2 regions of the Nesterenkonia maliinae genome follow, and region 1 is predicted to be linked to the other one. Evidence: predicted binding sites of a transcription regulator. Region 1 holds the regulator's gene; the other holds the start of a gene.
What was found. The regulator HspR, encoded in region 1, represses chaperone genes until heat shock. The targets are predictions, from matches to a motif close to AAGTTGAGTCNNNNNGACTCAACTT.
Positions count from the first base shown of each region.

Region 1 (10,389 bases):
GGATCGGGCTGAGAGGTGTCGGGCTGAGAAGTCACCGCTACAGGATAGCGGAGGCCCCCTCGAGGAACTCCTGCAGCAGCGGCCCGTTGGTGGAGCCGCCGAACTCGCCCTCCTCCAGGAAGATCGCGACCGCGAGGTCACCCTGCATCGCGATGACCCAGGTGTGGGCGTAGGAGTCATCCCCGTCGCCGACCTCGGCGGTGCCGGTCTTGGCATAGATCGGCTCGCCCGGGACGTCCACGAGGGACTCCAGCGAGCCGAAGTTCACGGTGTCGGTCATCAGCGTGCGCAGGTCCTCGGCCTCATCCTCAGTGATCCCGCTCTCCGGGGTCTCCACGTCCTCCCCCGGCACGACCAGGTGGGGGTGGACCGTGCTCCCGGCGGCGATCGAGGCGGTGACCGTGGCCATGCCCAGCGTGGAGGACTCCACCACGCCCTGGCCGAAGAGGTTCGCGGCATGCAGGTTCAGCTCGGAGTCCTGCGGCACGGAGCCCATCCGGGCGGGCACCCCGAGGTTCGTCTCCTCGGTGATGCCGAGGTCGACCGCCGCCTCGTGGACCTCTTCGGAGCTGACGTCGTCGTAGGCGTCGGCGAAGACGGTGTTGCAGGAGACGGCCACGGCATCGCGGAACGGGACCTCGCCGAGGTACTCCGAGGGGAAGCTGCTGTAGTTCTCGAAGGACTGTCCGTGCACGGTGGTCCGGTCCGAGCAGGTCACATCGGTGTCGGGGGTGAGACCGTCGCGCAGCATGGCCAGGGAGGAGACCACCTTGAAGGTGGAGCCCGGCGCGTAGGTGGACTGGGTGGCGATCTCCACGAAGCTCCCGTCGGGGACGTGGCTGGCGGCGGCGAGGATGCCGCCGTCGGAGGGCCGGATGGCGACGACGGCGCCGATGGTGTCCTGGTCGTCCACGATGCCCTGGGCAAGGTCCTGCAGCCGGGGCACCATCGTGGTCTCGACGTCTCCGCCGTCCTGCGGCTCCACCGAGTAGAGGGTCTCGCCGTTCATCTGGATCGCCATGCCAGGGGTGCCGCGCAGGGTGTCCTCGTAGGAGGCCTGGATGCCGGAGGTCCCGATGGTGTCGCCGACGCTCAGGCTCGGATCCTCCTCCAGGGCCTCGGCGGTCACCGGTCCCACGCGGCCCAGCAGCAGCGGGGCGAAGTCCCGAGAGTCTGCCAAGGACATCTGGTCATCGATGGCGATGGCCCCGGAGATCGCCTCGACGTCGGTGGCGGTGACATCGCCCTCGGAGCTGCGCAGCGTGATGGCTTCGACGAAGGCCAGGTCACCGCCGCCCAGCACGCTCTCGACGTAGGGGGCCACCGGAATCTCCACCAGCTCGGCGAGGGCCTCGGCGGAGGAGCGCAGGGTGTCCTCGTCCGCGGGCTCCCCGTCCTGGGCGAGCTCCGACTTGTCGATGCCCAGCCGGACGACGTCGCGGTTGTAGACCATGGCCCGTCCGTCATCGTCCATGATCCGCCCGCGGTCGGCGCGGGTGGTGACCAGGCTGACCGTCTCGTCACCGGTGTAGTCGGGCATGATGATCGCAGGCTCCGCCGCGAGCGCCCAGACCTCGGTCTCCTGGTCATAGACGAGCTCGGCGGAGGTCTCGTAGGTCCAGGCCTCACCGTCGATGCCGAGGTCCTCGAGCTCCCAGCTGTGCTGCAGCGGGACCGTGGCGGTCACCGGGCGAGGAGAGTCATCGGGCGGCACATCGAGCACCGCCTCTCCGGCGCTCACCTCAGGATCGATCTCCTCGAAGGGTGCATGGAGGTTCTCCACGGCCGCGGCCATGGTCTCGGGATCCCCGGAGGAGAAGCTCAGCGCGGAGAAGTCCCCGCTGGAGATCGCCTCGGCCACGGCGCCCGCGGCTTCGTCCACGGACTCGGCAGGATCGGCGCCGCAGCTGGTGAGCAGCATCAGTGCTGCGACCCCCACGGCACTGGGAACGATCAGCCGGGGACCTGAGGAGACAGACATGGGCTCAGTATCGCGGCCGCCCGGGCGCGTCGCGGGCAGGACTCGCGGGTGAAGACCCGGTCCGATCGAAGCAGCCGCAGGTCAGCGACGGCGTGGGGTGGGCTCCCAGAGGACCAGCGCCTGGCTGTTCGCCCGGGCGCGACGGCCGCGGGCCACCGTGACCACGTCTCCGTGCGGACCCACGGCGAAGAAGCGCGGCTTGGTGGAGTGCCGCTCTGATTCGCGCAGCTCGTGGCGCAGCGCCTCGACGGTCTCCTCCAGCACCTCGACCCGGTTCTGCAGCTCGAGGATCCGTCGGATGCCTTCGAGTGAGACTCCTTCATGGGAGAACTGCTGGATCTGGCGGAGCTGCTCGATGTTATAGGGGGAGTAGCGCCGGTGGCGTCCGCCCTGGCGCCGCGGGGTGACCAGACCGATCCGGTCATACTGACGCAGCGTCTGGGGGTGCATGTCGGCGAGCTCGGCGGCCACCGAGATCACGAACATCGGTGCATGCCGGTGTTCGGGCTCGAGCATCCGGGAGTCCAGAATCCGTGGGTCACGCATCCGAGGGTCCACCATCACAGCACCGCCTTCGCCTCGAGGCCTTTCCGGGGATCAAGCCCCTTGGTCGCCTCCGCATAGGCCTTCACGGCCTCCACCGCTTCGGCGGAGAGTTCCTTGGGGACCTGGACCTGAACCGTGACGAGCATGTCGCCGGCGACCTCACGACCCTTCTCCTTGCGGCGCACGCCGTGACCCTTGAGCCGCAGCACGCGTCCGGAGGTCACCCCGGCGGGAATCTTGATGTTGACCTTCTCGCCGTGCACCGTCGGGACCTGCACGGCGGTGCCCAGCGCGGCCTCGTCGAAGGCGATGGGCAGGTGGATGCGGATGTCATCGCCCTCGCGCTCGAAGAATCTGTGAGCCGAGACGGCCACCTCGACCAGGAGGTCACCGGCGCCGCCAGAGCCGCGCTGGCCCTTGCCCTTCACACGCACCTTCTGGCCGGTGCGGATCCCCGCGGGGATCCGGACGTCGATGACGCCGCCGTCCGGCTCACGCAGCCCGACGGTGGTGCCACGGATGGCTCCGCCGAAGGAGATCGTGGTCCGCGCGGTGCGGTCGGCGCCCTTCGCGGGGGCCCCGCCCCCGCCGAACCGGCCGGAGCCGCCGAACCCGCCGGCTCCTCCGAAGAGGTCCGAGAGGTCGGGGCCGTTGGCGCCGCCGCGGCCGAATCCGCCGCGCCCGCCGCCGGACCCCCCGTTGAAGAGGTTTCCGAAGAGATCTTCGAAGCCGCCTCCCCCGCCGGGGCCCGGGCCGCCCGAGAATCGGGCGCCCGAGCCCATGGCGCGGACGGCGTCGTACTGTTCGCGCTGCTCTTTGTCAGCCAGCACGGAGTGGGCCTCAGCGACGTCCTTGAACTTCTGCTCGGCCGCTTCATCACCGGGGTTCTTATCGGGATGGTGCTTCCGGGCAAGCTTTCGGTACGCCTTCTTGACGTCCTCCTCAGAGGCATCGCGGGAGACGCCGAGGATGGCGTAGAAATCTTTATCGATCCAGTCCTGTGAGGCCATGGCGCCTCCCTCCTTTCTGCTGCTCTAGGTTCAGCTCTGCTCGGGCCCTGAGGAGACCATCACCTGGGCCGCCCGAAGCAGGCGGTCACCGTGGCGATAGCCGGCACGCAGCACGATGGCCACGTGGTCGGCGGGGATCTCATCGTGGGGCTGAGCCATGATGGCCTCGTGCTGGTTGGGATCGAAGGCTTCCCCGATCTCGCCCAGCACCTCGAGGCCCTGGCTCTGCAGCACCGACTCCAGTCGGGTCGCGATGTGCGCGAACGGACCGTCCTGGAGATCTCCGGCCTGGCGGGCTGAGGAGATGTCGTCCAGGACCGGCATCAGCTCGGTGATGAGCTGACCCTTGGTCCGGTCGCGCTCGGTCGCCCGATCGCGCTCCACCCGGCGGCGGTAGTTGATGTACTCCGCCTGGAGCCGCTGGAGGTCGGCCTGCAGCTCAGCCTCGCGGAGACCGTCCTGGGCAGGGGCCTCCTCGCGGATGCTGTCCTCGGCCAGGACCGCCTCCGGATCCATCTCCATGGCTGCCTCGGCGATCGCCTCCTCCTCCGTGCCACGGAGGAACTCGTCGGCTGCCTGGATCCGCTCTTCCGGCTCGGTCTCCACACCACCGGCGAAGTCGTCCTCCGCAGAGACCTCAGTGAGCTCGGGCTCCTCGGCCACGCGGGGGTCGACATCCTCCGACGTCGTGCCGGCCGTCTCGGCCGCGGTGACCGGGTCCCCGGTCTCGCCGGAGCTCTCCTGCCGGCCCTCGCCGCCGAGTGCCTCGATGTCCTGCGGGTCCTCCTCGGGGAGGTCCTGCAGGATCTGTTCGGCCTGGGCCAACGGATCCTGCACGGGATCCTGCTCGTCGGGATCCTCGGCGTTGGGAACCTCAGGGTTCTTGTGATCTGCCATGTGTCAGACCCCCTACTTCTTCTTCTCGGCTTCGTCCTCTTCGTCGACGACTTCTGCGTCGACGATGTCCTCGTCCTCGTTCTGCGCGGGCTCGCCGGTGCCGTTGTCAGCGCCGTCGGGTGCCTGCGAGTAGAGCGCCTCCCCGATCTTGACCTGGGAGGCCTGCAGCTTCTCGTACGCGGCGTTGACCTCGTCGGCGTTGTCCTCGCCCTCGAGTGCCTTCTTGAGCTCGTCGACGTCGGCCTGGACCTCGGTCTTGACCTCCTCGGGCAGCTTGTCGCCGTTGTCCTTGAGCAGCTTGTCCACCGAGTAGGCGGTCGACTCGGCGGCGTTGCGCTTCTCGGCTGCCTCGCGACGGACCTTGTCCTCCTCGGCGTGAGCCTCGGCGTCGGCGACCATGCGCTCGATGTCTTCCTTCTCCAGCGAGGTGCCGCCGGTGATGGTCATCGACTGCTCGGTGCCGGTGCCCTTGTCCTTGGCGGAGACGTGGACGATGCCGTTGGCGTCGATGTCGAAGGTGACCTCGACCTGCGGGACGCCGCGGGGCGCCGGCGCGATGCCGGTCAGCTCGAAGGTGCCCAGAGCCTTGTTGTCCCGGGTGAACTCGCGCTCACCCTGGAAGACCTGGACCGCCACGGAGGGCTGGTTGTCCTCGGCGGTGGAGAAGACCTCAGAGCGCTTCGACGGGATGGCCGTGTTGCGCTCGATCAGCTTGGTCATCACTCCGCCCTTGGTCTCGATGCCCAGGGACAGCGGGGTGACGTCGATGAGCAGCACGTCCTTGCGCTCACCGGCGAGCACGCCGGCCTGCAGGGCTGCGCCGACGGCGACGACCTCGTCCGGGTTGACGCCCTTGTTGGCGTCCTTGCCGGCGAGCTGCTTGACCAGCTCGGCCACGGCGGGCATACGAGTGGAGCCGCCGACGAGGATCACGTGGTCGATCTCAGCGATCTTGACCCCGGCCTCCTTGATGACGTCGTTGAAGGGCTTCTTGGTGCGGTCCAGCAGGTCCGAGGTCATGTCCTCGAACTTCGCCCGGGACAGGGTCTCGTTGACGTGCACCGGGACGCCGTCGTTCTGGGTGGCGTAGGGGATGTTGATGTTGGCGCTGGAGGTGGAGGAGAGCTCCTTCTTGGCGCGCTCGGCCTCTTCCTTCAGACGCGGCACGGCGATCTTGTCCTTGGAGAGATCGACTCCCTCCTTGGCCTTGACCTGCGCGACCAGCCAATCCATGATCCGCTGGTCCCAGTCGTCGCCGCCGAGGCGGTTGTCACCGGAGGTGGAGCGGACCTGGATGGTGGAGAAGTCGTCCTCGTCCTTGCCGACCTCGAGCAGGGAGACGTCGAAGGTGCCGCCGCCCAGGTCGAAGACCAGGATGAGCTCGTCCTCCTTGCCCTTGTCCAGGCCGTAGGCCAGGGCTGCGGCGGTGGGCTCGTTGACGATGCGGGAGACCTTCAGGCCGGCGATCTCGCCGGCCTCCTTGGTGGCCTGGCGCTCGGCGTCGTTGAAGTAGGCCGGCACGGTGATGACGGCTTCGGTGACGTCCTCGCCCAGGTAGGACTCGGCGTCGTGCTTGAGCTTCATCAGGGTGCGGGCGGAGATCTCCTGGGCGGTGTACTTCTTGCCGTCGATCTCGGTGGACCAGGTGGTGCCCATGTGGCGCTTGACCGAAGCGATGGTGCGGTCGGGGTTCGACACTGCCTGGCGGCGTGCCACTTCGCCGACGAGGACCTCGCCGGACTTGGAGAAGCCGACGACCGAGGGGGTGGTGCGCGCACCCTCGGCGTTGGCGATGACGGTGGGCTCGCCACCTTCGAGGACTGTGACGACCGAGTTGGTGGTTCCGAGGTCGATACCTACTGAGCGGGACATGCGGTCTCCTTTCGAGAGCGGTGTTGAGCGAACTGCACTCAAGTCTTGTACTCGCTCGACGTGGTGTCAAACTGACTTGAGTGCAGTCGACTCAACTTTCTACTCCCGGTCCAACCACGCCCCGTGAGATTCCATTCCCGTCAGGCGCTTCGGCGCGGAGACGGCAGCTGGACTCAGCTCACATGGCGATGCCGATGTACTTGGTCTCGAGGAACTCCTCGATGCCGGTGTCACCGCCCTCGCGACCCAGTCCCGACTCCTTGATGCCGCCGAAGGGGGCGGCGGGGTTGGACACGGCACCCTGGTTCAGGCCCACCATGCCGGACTCCACGGCCTCGGCGACGCGGATGCCGCGGCGCAGGCTCTCCGTGTAGACGTAGTTGACCAGGCCGTATTCGGTGTCGTTGATCCAGGAGATGACCTCCTCCTCGGTGTCGAAGGGGGTCAGCGGGGCGACGGGTCCGAAGATCTCTTCCTGACGCATCCGGGCTCCGGAAGGGATGTCGGTGAGCACGGTGGGCGGGTAGAAGTAGCCGTCGCGGTCCACCGGGGTCCCGCCGATCAGGACCTTGGCGCCGCCCTCGACCGCGTCGGTGACCAGGGCGTCGACCTTGTCCAGCTGCTTGGCGTCGACCAGCGGCCCGACGCGCACGCCGTCCTCCACACCGCGGCCGAGGGGGAGCTTGTCCATCTCGGCGGCGAGCTTGGAGGCGAACTCATCGATCACGCTGCGGTGGACGAAGATTCGGTTGGCGGCGGTGCAGGCCTCGCCGGTGTTGCGCATCTTGGCCAGCAGCGCTCCGGCCACGGCGGCGTCGACGTCGGCGTCCTCGAAGACCACGAATCCGGCGTTGCCGCCGAGCTCCATGGAGGTCCGCAGCACGCGCTCGGAGGCCTGCTCCAGCAGCTTGCGGCCGACCCCGGTGGAGCCGGTGAAGGAGAGCTTGCGGGCGATGCCGGAGCGGATCAGCGGCTCCATCACCTTGCCTGCGGTGGAGGTGACCAGGATGTTCACCGCCCCGGCGGGGAGTCCGGCCTCGTGCAGGATGTCGGCGAGGGCGAGCATCGAGAGCGGGGTGAGCTCGGCGGGCTTGAGCACCGAGGTGCAGCCGGCGGCGATCGCCGGGCCCAGCTTGCGGGTGCCCATGGCCAGCGGGAAGTTCCAGGGGGTGATCAGGATGGTGGGTCCCACCGGCTGCTTGGCCACCAGGAAGCGCGCGCCGCCGGCGGGCGCGGTCTGGTAGCTGCCACTGATCCGGGTGGCCTCTTCGGCGAAGTGCCGGAAGAACTCGGCGGCGTAGGTGACCTCGCCGTAGGAGTCGCTCAGCGGCTTGCCCATCTCCAGGGTCATCAGCAGGGCGAGGTCGTCCTTGCGCTCGTGCATCAGCTCGAAGGCGCGCATCAGGATGTTCGCGCGCTCCCGCGGCGCCATCGCGGCGAGCCCGGGCTGTGCGGCTTCGGCGGCCTTCAGGGCATTCCAGCCGTCCTGCTCCGAGGCGTCGGCCACGGTGCAGAGCAGCCTGCCGGTGGAGGGGTCGAGGACCTCCAGGGTGGCGCCGCCTTCGGCGTCCACCCACTCGCCGTTGATGAAGAGCCGCTTGGGAACCGCCTCGATCAGGCTGGATTCGCGCTCTGCGGTGATGGTCTGCTCTGCCATGGGTCCTCCTTGAGAGGGTGCGACGGGCGTGACGTGGGCCTTCCCGGGCCAGCCTACGCCGATGGCGCGGTCCGCGTCGCTGGCCTCTCGCGCGTGGTGCGCGCGCCAGTCTGGCCATGTGCGGCGATGACGGCTAGCCTGGAGACCAAGAAGATTGTCAACAATCCGAAAGGTGTTCTTGATGGCGACGCTGTCTCCCCAGTTGAAGCAGGCGACTCCCGTGGTGGCGACCCGGGGTGAGGGCGTGTGGCTCTACGACGAGGCGGGCCAGGCGCATCTGGACTTCACCGCCGGCATCGGGGTCACCAGCACCGGGCACTGCCATCCGCATGTGGTCGCCGCCGCTCAGGCGCAGGTGGGAAGCCTGATCCACGGCCAATACACCACGATCATGCACCAGCCGCTGCTTACACTGACCGAGCGGCTCTCCGACGTGCTGCCCGCGGGCCTGGACTCGGTGTTCTTCTCCAACTCCGGCTCCGAAGCCGCCGAGGCCGCGCTGCGTCTGGCCCGCCAGGCCACCGGACGGCCGAACATCGTGGTCTTCCAGGGCGGCTTCCACGGCCGCACCGTGGCGGCGGCCTCGATGACCACCTCCGGCACCAAGTTCCGGGCAGGGTTCAGCCCGTTGATGTCAGGCGTCGTCGTCGCGCCGTTCCCGAACCCGAGCCACTACCGCGAGTACGGCTGGGATGCCGAGCAGGCGACCGACTTCGCGCTCAAGGAGCTGGACCTGCTGCTGCAGACCCAGTCCAACCCGGCGGACACCGCGGCGTTCCTGGTGGAGCCGGTGCTCGGCGAGGGCGGCTACGTGCCGGGCAACGAACGCTTCTTCGCGGGACTGCGCGAGCGCGCCGATCGGCACGGGATCCTGGTGATCATCGACGAGGTCCAGACCGGCTTCGGCCGGACCGGGAAGTTCTGGGGACACGACCACTTCGTCTCTGCGGACTCCCCGCGGCTGCCCGACATCATGATGTTCGCCAAGGGCATCGCCTCGGGCTTCCCGATCTCCGGGATCGCAGCCTCCGCCGAGCTGATGGGCAAGGCCTGGCCCGGCTCCCAGGGCGGAACCTACGGCGCCAATGCGGTGGCCTGCGCGGCCGCGGTGGCGACGCTGGAGGTGATCGCCCAGGAGCAGCTGGTTCACAACAGCGCCGAGCGGGGCGAGCAGCTGCGCGCGGGGCTGCGGCAGATCGCCGTCGAGACGAACACCCGGGCGAAGGCGGCGCGCATCGCCGAGGTCCGCGGCCTGGGCCTGATGGTGGGCAACGAGTTCCGCGACGCCGACGGCGCACCGGACCCCGCCACCGCCACCGCGGTCCAGCAGGAGGCGGCCCGTCGGGGCCTGCTGCTGCTGATCTGCGGATCCTGGGGCGAGGTGGTCCGCTTCATCCCGGCGCTGGTGGTCTCGGAGTCCGAGGTGGACCGGGCACTGACGCTGTGGTCGGAGTCCGTGGCCGCCGTCGTCGCGTAGACACGGGCAGGCCCGGCGCCTGAGCCGGTGGGGTGGAGCGGTCGCGCCGCCCCACCGGCTACCAGACGCGGGAGGTCAGCTGCGGGTACTTCGGGGAGATGTCATCGCCCGAGGAGGTGCGCGTGACCCGCCGCCGGACCCACGGGTAGAGGTAGTCCTTGGTCCAGGTCAGCTCGCTGATCAGGCGCTCAGGCAAAGAGGCCGCCGGCGCGCTGTCGATCTCGGGGTCCTCGATCTCGTCCTTCTCACCGAGGACCTTGAGCACCTCCTTGGCCATGAGCATGTGCCCGGCGATCCCCAGGTGCATCCGGTCCTCGTCCCAGTAGCGCCAGTCCTGGAACTCACGCATGTGCCAGAAGTCGACCAGGCCGAGGTCAAGGTCGGCGGCGATCTTGCGCACGTGCTCGTTGTAGATGGCGGTGCGTCCGCGGGTGGCCTTGAACAGCGGCGCCTGGCCGGAGTCGAAGCCGGTGAACAGCACCACGCGCGCCCCGCTGGCCAGAAGCTTCTCCACTCCCCAGCGGTAGCGCTCCATGAGCGCATCGATGTTGACGGTGGGACGCAGGATGTCGTTGCCGCCGGCGTAGACGGTCACCAAGGTGGGGCCCAGCCCGATCGCGGGGTCGAGCTGCTCGTCGAGGACCTGCTCGAGCTTCTTGCCGCGCACCGCGAGGTTTGCGTAGCCCCAGGAGGAGTCGTTGGAGATCAGCTGGCCGGCGACCCGGTCGGCCCAGCCGCGCACCCCGTTGGGGCTGGACGGATCGATGTCCGCCACACCCTCGGTGAACGAGTCCCCCAGGGCGACGAAGCGTTTCTGAAAAGGACCGTCGAGTTGATCTGATGCGGACATTGAGCCCTCCCGTTCGCATGCGGCTGGCGTACTCTCTGGAGCAACCCTACCGGTGGGCAGGCCAGGACTGAACCCGGGCGTCCTCGACCCCCATCTGGT
Region 1 covers NZ_JBIMEY010000002.1:451,497-461,885, reverse strand. The annotation lists gene trmB (tRNA (guanosine(46)-N7)-methyltransferase TrmB) at 1-35, opposite strand, end outside; gene ACHAA4_RS06595 (penicillin-binding transpeptidase domain-containing protein) at 38-1,981, opposite strand; gene ACHAA4_RS06590 (heat shock protein transcriptional repressor HspR) at 2,063-2,527, opposite strand; gene ACHAA4_RS06585 (DnaJ C-terminal domain-containing protein) at 2,542-3,537, opposite strand; gene ACHAA4_RS06580 (nucleotide exchange factor GrpE) at 3,568-4,434, opposite strand; gene dnaK (molecular chaperone DnaK) at 4,447-6,306, opposite strand; gene ACHAA4_RS06570 (NAD-dependent succinate-semialdehyde dehydrogenase) at 6,485-7,963, opposite strand; gene ACHAA4_RS06565 (aspartate aminotransferase family protein) at 8,145-9,440, shown strand; gene ACHAA4_RS06560 (SGNH/GDSL hydrolase family protein) at 9,499-10,290, opposite strand.

Region 2 (10,389 bases), on a different contig from region 1:
TCATCGCGGCGGCGCCCACGGCGAGCAGCGCGCGGGAGGCGATGAGCATCTCGGAGCTGCCGGAGAAGGCGGCCAGGATCGAGGCCACGCCGAAGATGCCCAGGCCCACCTGGAAGATCCGCTTGTGCCCGAACCGGTCCCCCAGTGCGCCGGAGCCGGGCAGCAGTCCGGCGATCACCAGCGGGTAGGCATTGATGATCCACAGCTGCTGGGAGGAGGAGGCGCCGAGCTCCGCGGTGAGCGTGGGCAGGGCGGTGTAGAGGATCGTGTTGTCCAGGGCGATCAGGAACAGCGCCGAGGAGACGATGGCGAGCATGGTCCAGCGCTGCCACGCGCTGAGGGCGTGTCGCTGATCAGCGTGCACGGAAGGAAGGGTCATCACCCGAGTAACTATACTATACGTCCGGTATAGTTACTGGTGAGCTTGCTCACCCAGCAGAGTGTGCAGCGTCTGCAGCGCCGGAGTGATCCGGGTGCGCCAGCGCCAGTCCGCCTTGGCGTCGGCGCGGGAGGGTCCACCATTGATGACGCCGATCTGGCGGTTCGACTGGTGCATGGTCAGCGCGATCTTGAATCCGCTCATCACTGCCATGGAGCTGCCCACCACCAGCAGGGCGGAGGATGCGGCGACGAGCGTCTCGACCGCGGCCTTGCGCTCGGCGGGAACCGATTCGCCGAAGTAGACCACGTCGGGCTTGAGCTTCTCCGAGCCGCAGACCAGGCAGGTGACCATGTGGAACTTCTCGATCCAGGACTGGTCCAGGGTGACGTCGCCGTCGGGGTTGACGTTCTCCGCGGCAGCGAAGGCCGCCTCCGCATATCCAGGGTTGGCCTCCTGCAGTCGAGCGTCCAGGGAAGACCGGTTCTCCTGATTGCCGCAGTTGAGGCAGATCACAGAGTCCATGTCGCCGTGCAGGTGGATCACCGGGTCTGCCCCGGCGGCGCGGTGGAGCCCGTCGACGTTCTGCGTGATCAGGCCGCTGAGCAGGCCGGATGACTGCCAGTCGGCGAGCAGCCGGTGGGCCTCGTTGGGCTCGGCCCGGTGCATCTGGCGCCAGCCGACGAAGCCGCGGGCCCAGTACCGACGGCGCGAGGCGGCGTCGTGCTGGAACTCCTGATAGGTCATCGGTCGGTGCCGATGCAGGGAGCCCTGAGGTCCGCGATAGTCCGGGATGCCGGAGTCGGTGGAGACGCCGGCGCCGGTGACCACGAGGACGTCGCCTCGCTGGAGCATCGCGCGGATGCCTTCACGCGCGATCTCCTCGGACTGAGGCTCGGCGGTGTCCTCGACCACGCGGGCTATGGAGCGGAGAGCTGCCTTATGGGCGTTCTCGACGGGCTTGGTGAAGGCCGACTGGGTGGGCTCTTCCACGGGTCAGCGCCCGTACTTATCCTCGTACGGGTCAAAGCCGCTGCTGCGCTCTTCGGTGTCCGGGCGCATTGAGCGGCTGGACGACTCTCGTTCACCACGGGTTTTGGCGAGCTCTCTCTCGAGAGCAGTCAGGTCGGTGTCCGGAGTGTAGTACTTGATCTCCCGAGCCTGCTTCGTAGCTTTCGCCTTCTGACGGCCACGCCCCATAAGCGAGACCCCCTCTGTCTTCTCGTGTCCCTTTGCGATGCCGGGCAGGGGCTATCGTGGGATTAGCTGTATATGAAGTAGTTCGTGATCCCTAGGTTAACATGACTGGCGCTGCGTCGTCGCCCGATCGATGCTCAGGGTCAGCACGATCACACGTTTCACGGATCTTCGCAACAGGTCAGTCACCTGGTACAACGCCGCGGGGGCGCAGTATGTTCCGCACCATCAACCCGGGCTCCAGGCAGGGCTGGACCTGTCTGGGCAGGCGGTGGAGAATTCGGATTATGACTGACGCACCGCCCCTTCCGGAGTCCCACCTGCCCGAGCTGCGCTGGTGCTCGGCCTCTCTGGAGGGGCTCGGCGCGATCGTGGTCATCTACTCCCCCGAAGACGACACCATCCGGGCCGCCTCGCTGGCCCAGGCCGCCGGAGACGAGCCGGAGGTCGCCGCGATCGGGCGGGTCCTGGAGCAGCTGATGGATCAGCTGGAGGTCCTGGCGCCGACCACCGCGGCCCGCGAGATGAAGCCGCTGCCGGCAGGTCGAGGCACGGTGCCCGAGGCGGTGGCCGCCTACGCCGACGGCAATCACACGGCGCTGGACGAGCTGACCGTGGTGCAGCCAGGCTCCGCGTACCGCCAGGAGGTCTGGGCGGCGATGCGTGAGATCCCCGCTGGGGAGACGGTCTCCTACGCGGAGCTCGCCCAGATGGCCGGCCGCCCGCTGGCGCACCGGGCCGCGGCCAGCGCCTGCGCGAACAACCTGGTGGCCTTCGCGGTGCCGTGCCACCGCGTGATCCGCTCGGACGGCGGGCTGGGCGGCTACGGCTTCGGCGGGATCGAGACGAAGCGCGCATTGCTGGCGCGCGAGGGCCTCCTCCTGAACCGCTGACCCTCCTGGGACTCACCCTTCCTGGGTGGTTGCAGATTCCGGTCGTGACGTTCCGACCAGAATCTGCAACTGACCCGGAGGATCGAAGTGGGTTCTGGCCCTTGAGTGGTGACACTCTGCTGATCGCTGGTGCAGACTCAGCCCTTTCGGCATTGGAGGATGCATGAGCAGGGAACTGGTGTGGACCGGGTTCATGACGCTTGACGGGGTCGTTGACTCCCCCGGCGACAGCAGCGAGGGGCACCGTAGCGGCGGGTGGGTGCTGGGCACAGAGTTCCTGCCGGAGGCGTTCGCACTCAAGGGCGAGGAGCTTCAAGAGACGACAGCCCTGATGTTCGGCCGGCGCAGCTATGAGGCCTTCGCTCCGATCTGGGCCGAATCCGAGGATCACGCGGCGTACAGGGACCTGCCGAAGTACGTGGCCTCGACGAGCCTGAGCGAGGACGCCCTGGTCGAGAACTGGGGGCCGATCACCCTGCTGCGCTCCACGAAGGACATAGCCGCGCTCAAGGACGACGGCGGCGGCGCGATCTTCATTCACGGCAGTGCCGAACTGGCGCGGAATCTGATGGACGCCGGCCTGATCGACCGATTCAACCTGCTGATCTTCCCGGTCCTGCTGGGGACCAGGAAGCGGCTCTTCCCAATGGAGGACCGCGACGCGACGAGGCTGACCCTGCGCGAGTCGGCCCACTATGCCAACGGGGTCCTCAAGGCCGTCTACGACATCCAGCGCTGACCCCGGGACGAAGCCCGCCCACCCTTCCTGGGTGGTTGCGTTCTCCGGCGGTTACGTTCCGACCGGAGAACTCAACTGCCTGGGAACAGACGGGGGTGAGGGCTTCTTGGTAACGGTCAGACCGTGCACGGACTCCCCTTCCAGAGAGAGCTCCTGCCGGTCCACGAGGACGGTGTCGCCGTCCTCGACCTCGCCGGAGAGCAGGGCGCGCGCCAGCTGGTCGCCGATCTCGCGCTGCACCAGCCGACGCAGCGGCCGGGCGCCGTAGGCGGGGTCGTAGCCGGTGAAGGCCAGCCAGTCCCGGGCGGCCTCGGTGACCTCCAGGGTCAGGCGGCGCGCCGCCATGCGCTCCTGGAGCAGCCCGATCTGCAGCTCCACGATCCCGCTGAGCTGCTCCATGCTGAGCGGATCGAACATCACGATGTCGTCGAGCCGGTTGAGGAACTCGGGCTTGAAGGAGGCGTGGACCACGTCCATGACCCGCTGGTGCTTGAACGTGGTCTCCAGGGTCTGATCCACGAGGAACTGCGAGCCCATGTTGGAGGTCAGGATCAGCACCGTATTGCGGAAGTCCACAGTGCGACCCTGCCCATCGGTGAGCCGGCCGTCGTCGAGGACCTGGAGCAGGATGTCGAAGACCTCCGGGTGGGCCTTCTCCACCTCGTCGAGCAGCACCACAGAATAGGGACGACGCCGGACCGCTTCAGTGAGCTGTCCGCCCTGGTCGAAGCCCACATACCCCGGGGGTGCCCCGACGAGACGGGCCACGGAGTGCTTCTCCGAGTACTCGGACATGTCGATCCGGATCATGGAGCGCTCGTCGTCGAAGAGGAACTCTGCGAGCGCCTTGGCCAGCTCGGTCTTGCCCACGCCGGTGGGGCCCAGGAAGAGGAAGGAGCCGGTGGGCCGGTCCGGGTCGGAGACTCCGGTACGGGCGCGGCGGACCGCGTCGGAGACCGCGCCGACGGCCTTGGTCTGTCCGATCAGGCGGGAGCCGATGAGCTCCTCCATCTGGAGCAGCTTCGCAGTCTCGCCCTGGAGCAGCCGCCCGGCGGGGATTCCGGTCCAGGCGGAGATCACTCCGGCGATCCCATCGGCGTCGACCTCATCGGCGACCATCTTCTTCTCCGGTGCCGGAGTGGAGGCATCCTCCTCCTCCGCCGCGGCCAGGTCCTTCTCCACCTGCGGGATCTCTCCGTAGAGCAGTCGGGAGGCCTCGGCGAGGTCACCGTCGCGCTGGGCGCGCTCGGCGGAGGACTTCAGCTCGTCGAGCTTCACGCGCAGCTCACCGGCGCGGTTGAGCTCGCCCTTCTCGGCCTCCCAGCGGGCGGTCAGCTCGGCGAGCTCCTCCTTGCGGTCGGCGAGGTCCTCGCGCAGGGTGATGAGCCGTTCGGCGGACCCGGCGTCGGACTCGTTCTGCAGCGCCAGCTCCTCCATGGTCATCCGGTCCACCACGCGGCGCAGCTCGTCGATCTCCACCGGGGCGGAGTCGATCTCCATGCGCAGCCTCGAGGCGGCTTCATCGATGAGGTCGATGGCCTTGTCCGGGAGCTGACGACCGCTGATGTAGCGGTCGGAGAGCGTCACCGCGGCGACCAGCGCGTTATCGGCGATGCCCACCTTGTGGTGCGCCTCGTAGCGCTCCTTGATCCCGCGCAGGATCGCGATCGCATCCGGCACCGAGGGCTCGCCGACGTAGACCTGCTGGAACCGGCGCTCCAGAGCGGCGTCGGCCTCGATGTTCTCGCGGTACTCATCCAGGGTGGTCGCCCCGATCAGGCGCAGCTCACCGCGGGCGAGCATCGGCTTGAGCATGTTGGACGCGTCCATGGAACCCTGGGAGGCGCCGGCGCCGACCACGGTGTGGATCTCGTCGATGAAAGTCACGATCCGACCCTCGGCGGCCTTGATCTCTTCGAGCACGGCCTTCAAGCGCTCCTCGAACTCCCCGCGGTACTTCGCGCCGGCGATCATCGCGCCGAGGTCGAGGGAGATCAGCGTCTTCTCACGCAGGGATTCGGGGACGTCACCGGCGACCATGCGCTGGGCCAGGCCTTCGACGACGGCGGTCTTGCCGACCCCGGGCTCACCGATCAGGACCGGGTTGTTCTTGGTGCGGCGGGAGAGCACCTGGACGACGCGCCGGATCTCGGAGTCGCGTCCGATGACCGGGTCGAGCTTGCCCGAGCGGGCGATCTCGGTCATGTCCGTGCCGTACTTCTCCAGCGCCTGGAAGGTGTTCTCCGGGTCCGGGGTGGTGACTTTGCGATCCCCGCGGAGCCCGGGCAGCTCAGCCTTGAGCGCCTGCAGGGTTGCGCCGGCATCGGCGAGCGCGCGGCCGACCGGGCCGCCGTCGGTGGCGGCGCCGATGAGCAGGTGCTCGGTTGAGACGAAGTCGTCGCCGAAGTCCTCGGCCTGGGCCTGGGCGGCCTTGATGACGTTGAGACCGGCGGGGGAGAACTGCGGAGCCGCGACGGAGTCCCCGCGGGTGGCGGGCAGGGACTTGATGATGGCGGAGGCACGGGTGCTCACGGCATCGGGATCAGCCCCGGCCGCCTTGAGCAGCGCGACGGCCATGGATTCGCGCTGATCCATCAGCGCCTTGAGGATGTGCGCTGGCTCCACCTGTGGATTGCTCGCGGTATTGGCGTTCATTGCGGCCGCGGAGACGACCTCCTGCGATTTGGTCGTGAGTTTGACGTCCATGTCTGCCCCTCCCAGTGCGTGGTGACGCCGATTGCACGATGGCGTCGAATAAACTTGAGCCCATCCTACTCAACTTTGGGGTGGGCGGAAGTATTCCGCAAGCACCTCCTGAAGTCCACGCAGCAGCTGTAGGATCCCGTCCAAGCTGGCCATTTCTCAATAAGTTGGCCACCGCGTGTCAGATCTCTCAGAAACCTGTCATACCGGCACACTAGAGGTGTGGGCGGACACGATGTGACCCTCCGATATTGCACAGTCGCCGGTGACGAAGTCGAGACGACTTGGGAACAGGCACGCGCCGACCTGATCGTTGACGGTCTTCCGTTCCGAATCCCACCCAGCTATGCGAGACAACGTAGCTATCCAGGCCTCTTCTGGGCATCAACGAATCGTCGCTCGCTGGTGTACGAGAGCCTCCTCGAGCTCGACCGTCTGTGGTTAGCCGACTTCGACCCCAAAGTCGCACATTTCGCAACACAGCCTTTCTGGATCAGCGGCTCTGATGGCGCCATACTCCGCAAGCACGTTCCTGACCTTCTCCTCGTCCACTCCGATCAAACGGTAACGCTGGTAGACGTCAAACCCAGATCTCTTCTAGACGATCCCAAAGTCGAAGCCCAGCTCAGCTGGACACGCGAGCTCTGTCGACGCAAAGGGTGGAACTACGAAGTCTTCAGCGGCGGGGACCCCACAATCCTGAGAAACCTCAAAGTGTTGGCCATAGGCCGGCGGCCTGAACGACTACCGGAATTCCAAGACCTGAGCGATCTCGTGACTGCGGGACTTGGTGCAGGCCAACTGACTCTCGATGAGATCCACGCACTCAAGCCTGGGTCTTGTGATCCCAATGCTTGGCAGGTAGCACTCGCCGCATGCGTATGGACGAGCCTCGTGGTCGCCGAACTGCGGCAACCGATCAACGGCCAGACCCTGTTCCGACTCGCGACTGGAGCGCACCATGGAATCTGACAGCCTAAATGTCTCGGTAGGCTCCCGCCTGTGGCACGACGGTGCAGTATGGACCGTCGCCGAACTCGAAGGCACCGTAGTCGTTCTTCACAGCAGGAACCAGTTCAAGCGTGTTCATGGTCCGTCATTAGTCGGCCGAGCACAAGCTTTGGACGATCTCCCTCCAGAGGACAACCCCCACTCAGAGCTCGACGCGGTGGTCCTCGCCGGACTAGACGCAGAGCAAAGACGTCGAGTTGAGAGAGAGGCTGAGGTCTATGAGCGCATCGTTCTGACACAAAATGCCTTGGGACTCGAAGCTCGATATGGCAAAGCCGCAGCGAGTCTCGATATCTCACCCCGATCTGCACGCCGGCGGGCGGTCCGATACGCCGAGCGTGGTCTCGCCGGTCTCGTCGATGCGCGCCTCATCCAACCGGCAAGAAGGTCCTTTACGAAGGAATGGGAACAGACTTGCCTTGAGGTCCTTGCATCATTCACTGACCTATCGAATCCGACTCGACAGGCGGTCATTCAAAAAACGAACGCGGTCTACCTGGAACGCAACCCGGGCGGCAGAGTGCCGTCTAGATCAGTGGCATACACACGTCTGCAGGAACTGGATCGGGGCCGGTACACATTCGGGGCGGCGAAACACAGACGGTCCGTGGCTGCGCGTCCGCAGGGGGCGATGGGGCGACTCCGCGCAGATCGTCCTGGGCAGTACGTTGTTTTGGACACCACGAAATTGGACGTTTTCGCTCGGGAACCAATCACCGGTAAGTGGCTCAACACTGAACTCACTGTGGCGATGGACCTATACTCTCGGTGCGTTATGGGATTGGTGCTACGTCCAGTCTCAACCACGGCACAGGACGTATCCTCGGTGCTGTATCAAGTCGTCACGCCGCAGCACTGGGGCCCACCCCCAGATGCCAATCCTCCGCCCTATCGTGACGTACCGGAAGTCCTCCATGCTCAATCAACGGGCGCGCTACCTGACACGATTGTGGTCGACCACGGCAAGGTCTACCTTTCTGCCAGGACCAAGGCTGTGTGTCACCGCCTTGGAATCAATATTCAACCGGCGATCCCCCACAAGCCAACGGACAAACCTACTATCGAACGGTTTTTCCGCACCCTACGACAACAGCTTCTCGAACATCTCCCCGCTTACAAGGGACCAGATGTGTCTTCGCGAGGCAAAAATGTAGAGGACACAGCCTTCTACTACGTGTCCGAACTCCAGACCATCATCCGTGACTGGATAGGCATTTACCACCAAACAGCGCATAGAGGCCTCTGCGACCCAGTCCTTCCAGACGTCGATCTGTCACCCATGGAGATGTTCACCCGAGGCATGACAGCCGCCGGAGTACTGAGGCTTCCAGCGCGCCAAGACCTTCGCATGGAATTCCTGGATGTTGCGTGGCGCACAATCCAGCATTACGGCGTTGAGATCGATCAACGTCGCTATGACGGTCCCGCCTTGAACCCTTACCGAGGTACCAAATCCGCGCACACGGGCGCGCATCCTGGACTATGGCCCATCATGATCGATCGCGACGACGTGAGATCAGTTTTCTTTCAGGACCCAGACAGCCAGACCTGGCACACGTTGGAGTGGGAACACGCCCCCGGTCTTAATGCCCCGTTCTCAGCTGCCGCGGCCGCGTACACCCGGCGAGAGAGCCTGGTGGAGCACCGACACATTAACGCGGGGGAGGCGACTGACGATCTTCTCAAGCGTCACAGTAAAAGCGCCACCGCAGAAAGGCGCAAACGTGAACTGGCACGCCTGCTGGCGACCCAGCCAGACACTGACACCGCTCCAAGTCAAGCCACCGCCGATCAACCACACGCGGACAGCGTAATCGACATGTTTGCGCACCTAGACCGACGCCGCGAACAGTCGGCAGTAGAAGACGATCTCGATGATGTCTTTTCCAAGTACGTCGCTGAGAATCCCGAAGGAACTACGGAGGTGTTCGACCCATGAGGAACGAATTCTCACGCTGGCTGGTCGACAACGGTGCTAGAGACTTCAACATGGCGTCAAAAGCTGGGTGGTTCGATTTCTGCAAGTCAGGACCTCGACCGGCACCGCCTGTTGTCACGGCGGAGAGTTATGCACAGCTCAGCAATGAGGAACGACAGGATTTCAATTCGGTCCGAGCTGTCTGGAACGCCAATCCGCCTCCGATGAGAACCGCCCAGCTCTCTCACGCGTTCGACATCTTGGACCAAGTCATGGCCTCGAACCACCGCGACAGCAACCGTCTACGAGGTTCAGCCGTCATCGATGCCGCCCCCGCTTTGGGAAAAACGACGATCGCCACTCACTACGCCCGCAACTTTCACCTTGACAATCTCGAGGAGTACGGCAGGGAGACGGCTGACGGTAGCCAGAGAATCCCAGTCGCCTTCATACCGCTGGGATCTGCAGTCACGTTGAAGAGCCTCAACCAAAAAATTCTCAGCTTCTACGGTCACCCCGGTGTCTACAAGGCAACCACATCGCGATTGGCTGACCTGGCCGTCGACTGTGTTCGCACCTGTCAGACCCGGCTCATCGTGATCGATGACCTCCACTTCGTCGACTTTCGGCGCCAACGAGGGCAAGAAGTCAGCAACCATCTCAAAGGGCTCGCCAATGAGATGCCTGCGACGTTCCTCTACGTCGGAGTAAACCTCAGATCCAAACGATTCTTTGACGAGGGGCTGCTGGGTGAAGACGCCGCCTACGCTCAGACCTCCCGTCGTGCCACGCGAGTTCCAGTGTCTCCGTTCACCAACTTGACGACCGACGGGATGAGAGCCTGGTGTGACCTCCTGGAGGCCTTAGAGAACCACATTCTTCTGCTCAAGAAGAAGCCACACATGTTGGTACAACTCGCCAAAGAGCTATTCATGAGGACACAAGGCAACATCGGCTCACTGACATTCTTGCTGGATCACGCGAGTTACCTGGCCATCCACTCAGGCGTCGAAAACATCGATGCCGAAGTTCTAGCCGCCGCGAAAGCAGACAATGCCGCCGAAACCAGCCGCCGGAAGACCTGAGCGGCCCAGCGCCGGTCGCCCACGAACGCGTGAGAGTCCGGGCGGTCCTGACGTTGACGCGTGGCCCTTCAAGGTCACTCTGCGACCGGGAGAAACGCTCATCGGTTGGTGGGTGCGACTGGCCCACCGGTACGGGGTTACACCCGGAGGGTTATTCCGGGAGTTCTCTCTGGGGAGCAACCCTCACTCACCCAGTGGTGTAGACGACATGCTCAGCTCTTCGCGACAAGCACTTAGCCGCATGACAGGAGTCAGTGACGACGAAAGACGCGCAGCGGCGGACTACCGTCGAAGGGTCCAGAGCATCCAGGGCCAAGTGCTCCTGCCGTTTGCCGGCCAGCGTCGCCTGGCCCCCCTGGCCGGCACCAGGTTCTGTCCGCTGTGCCTGAAGGAACAACAGATATGGCGACCTGAGTGGAGCGACCCTCTTCGTGTGACATGTCTCCACCACAATGCGGTACTCA
Region 2 covers NZ_JBIMEY010000004.1:169,315-179,703, reverse strand. The annotation lists gene ACHAA4_RS09680 (MFS transporter) at 1-379, opposite strand, end outside; gene ACHAA4_RS09675 (Sir2 family NAD-dependent protein deacetylase) at 413-1,372, opposite strand; gene ACHAA4_RS09670 (DUF3073 domain-containing protein) at 1,376-1,579, opposite strand; gene ACHAA4_RS09665 (methylated-DNA--[protein]-cysteine S-methyltransferase) at 1,864-2,469, shown strand; gene ACHAA4_RS09660 (dihydrofolate reductase family protein) at 2,633-3,208, shown strand; gene clpB (ATP-dependent chaperone ClpB) at 3,260-5,914, opposite strand; gene ACHAA4_RS09650 (TnsA-like heteromeric transposase endonuclease subunit) at 6,134-6,883, shown strand; gene ACHAA4_RS09645 (TnsB C-terminal domain-containing protein) at 7,554-8,861, shown strand; gene ACHAA4_RS09640 (TniB family NTP-binding protein) at 8,858-9,925, shown strand; gene ACHAA4_RS09635 (TniQ family protein) at 9,894-10,389, shown strand, end outside.
Region 2: a site for HspR is predicted at 5,966-5,990, ahead of clpB (ATP-dependent chaperone ClpB). Genes of this name have one in related genera too.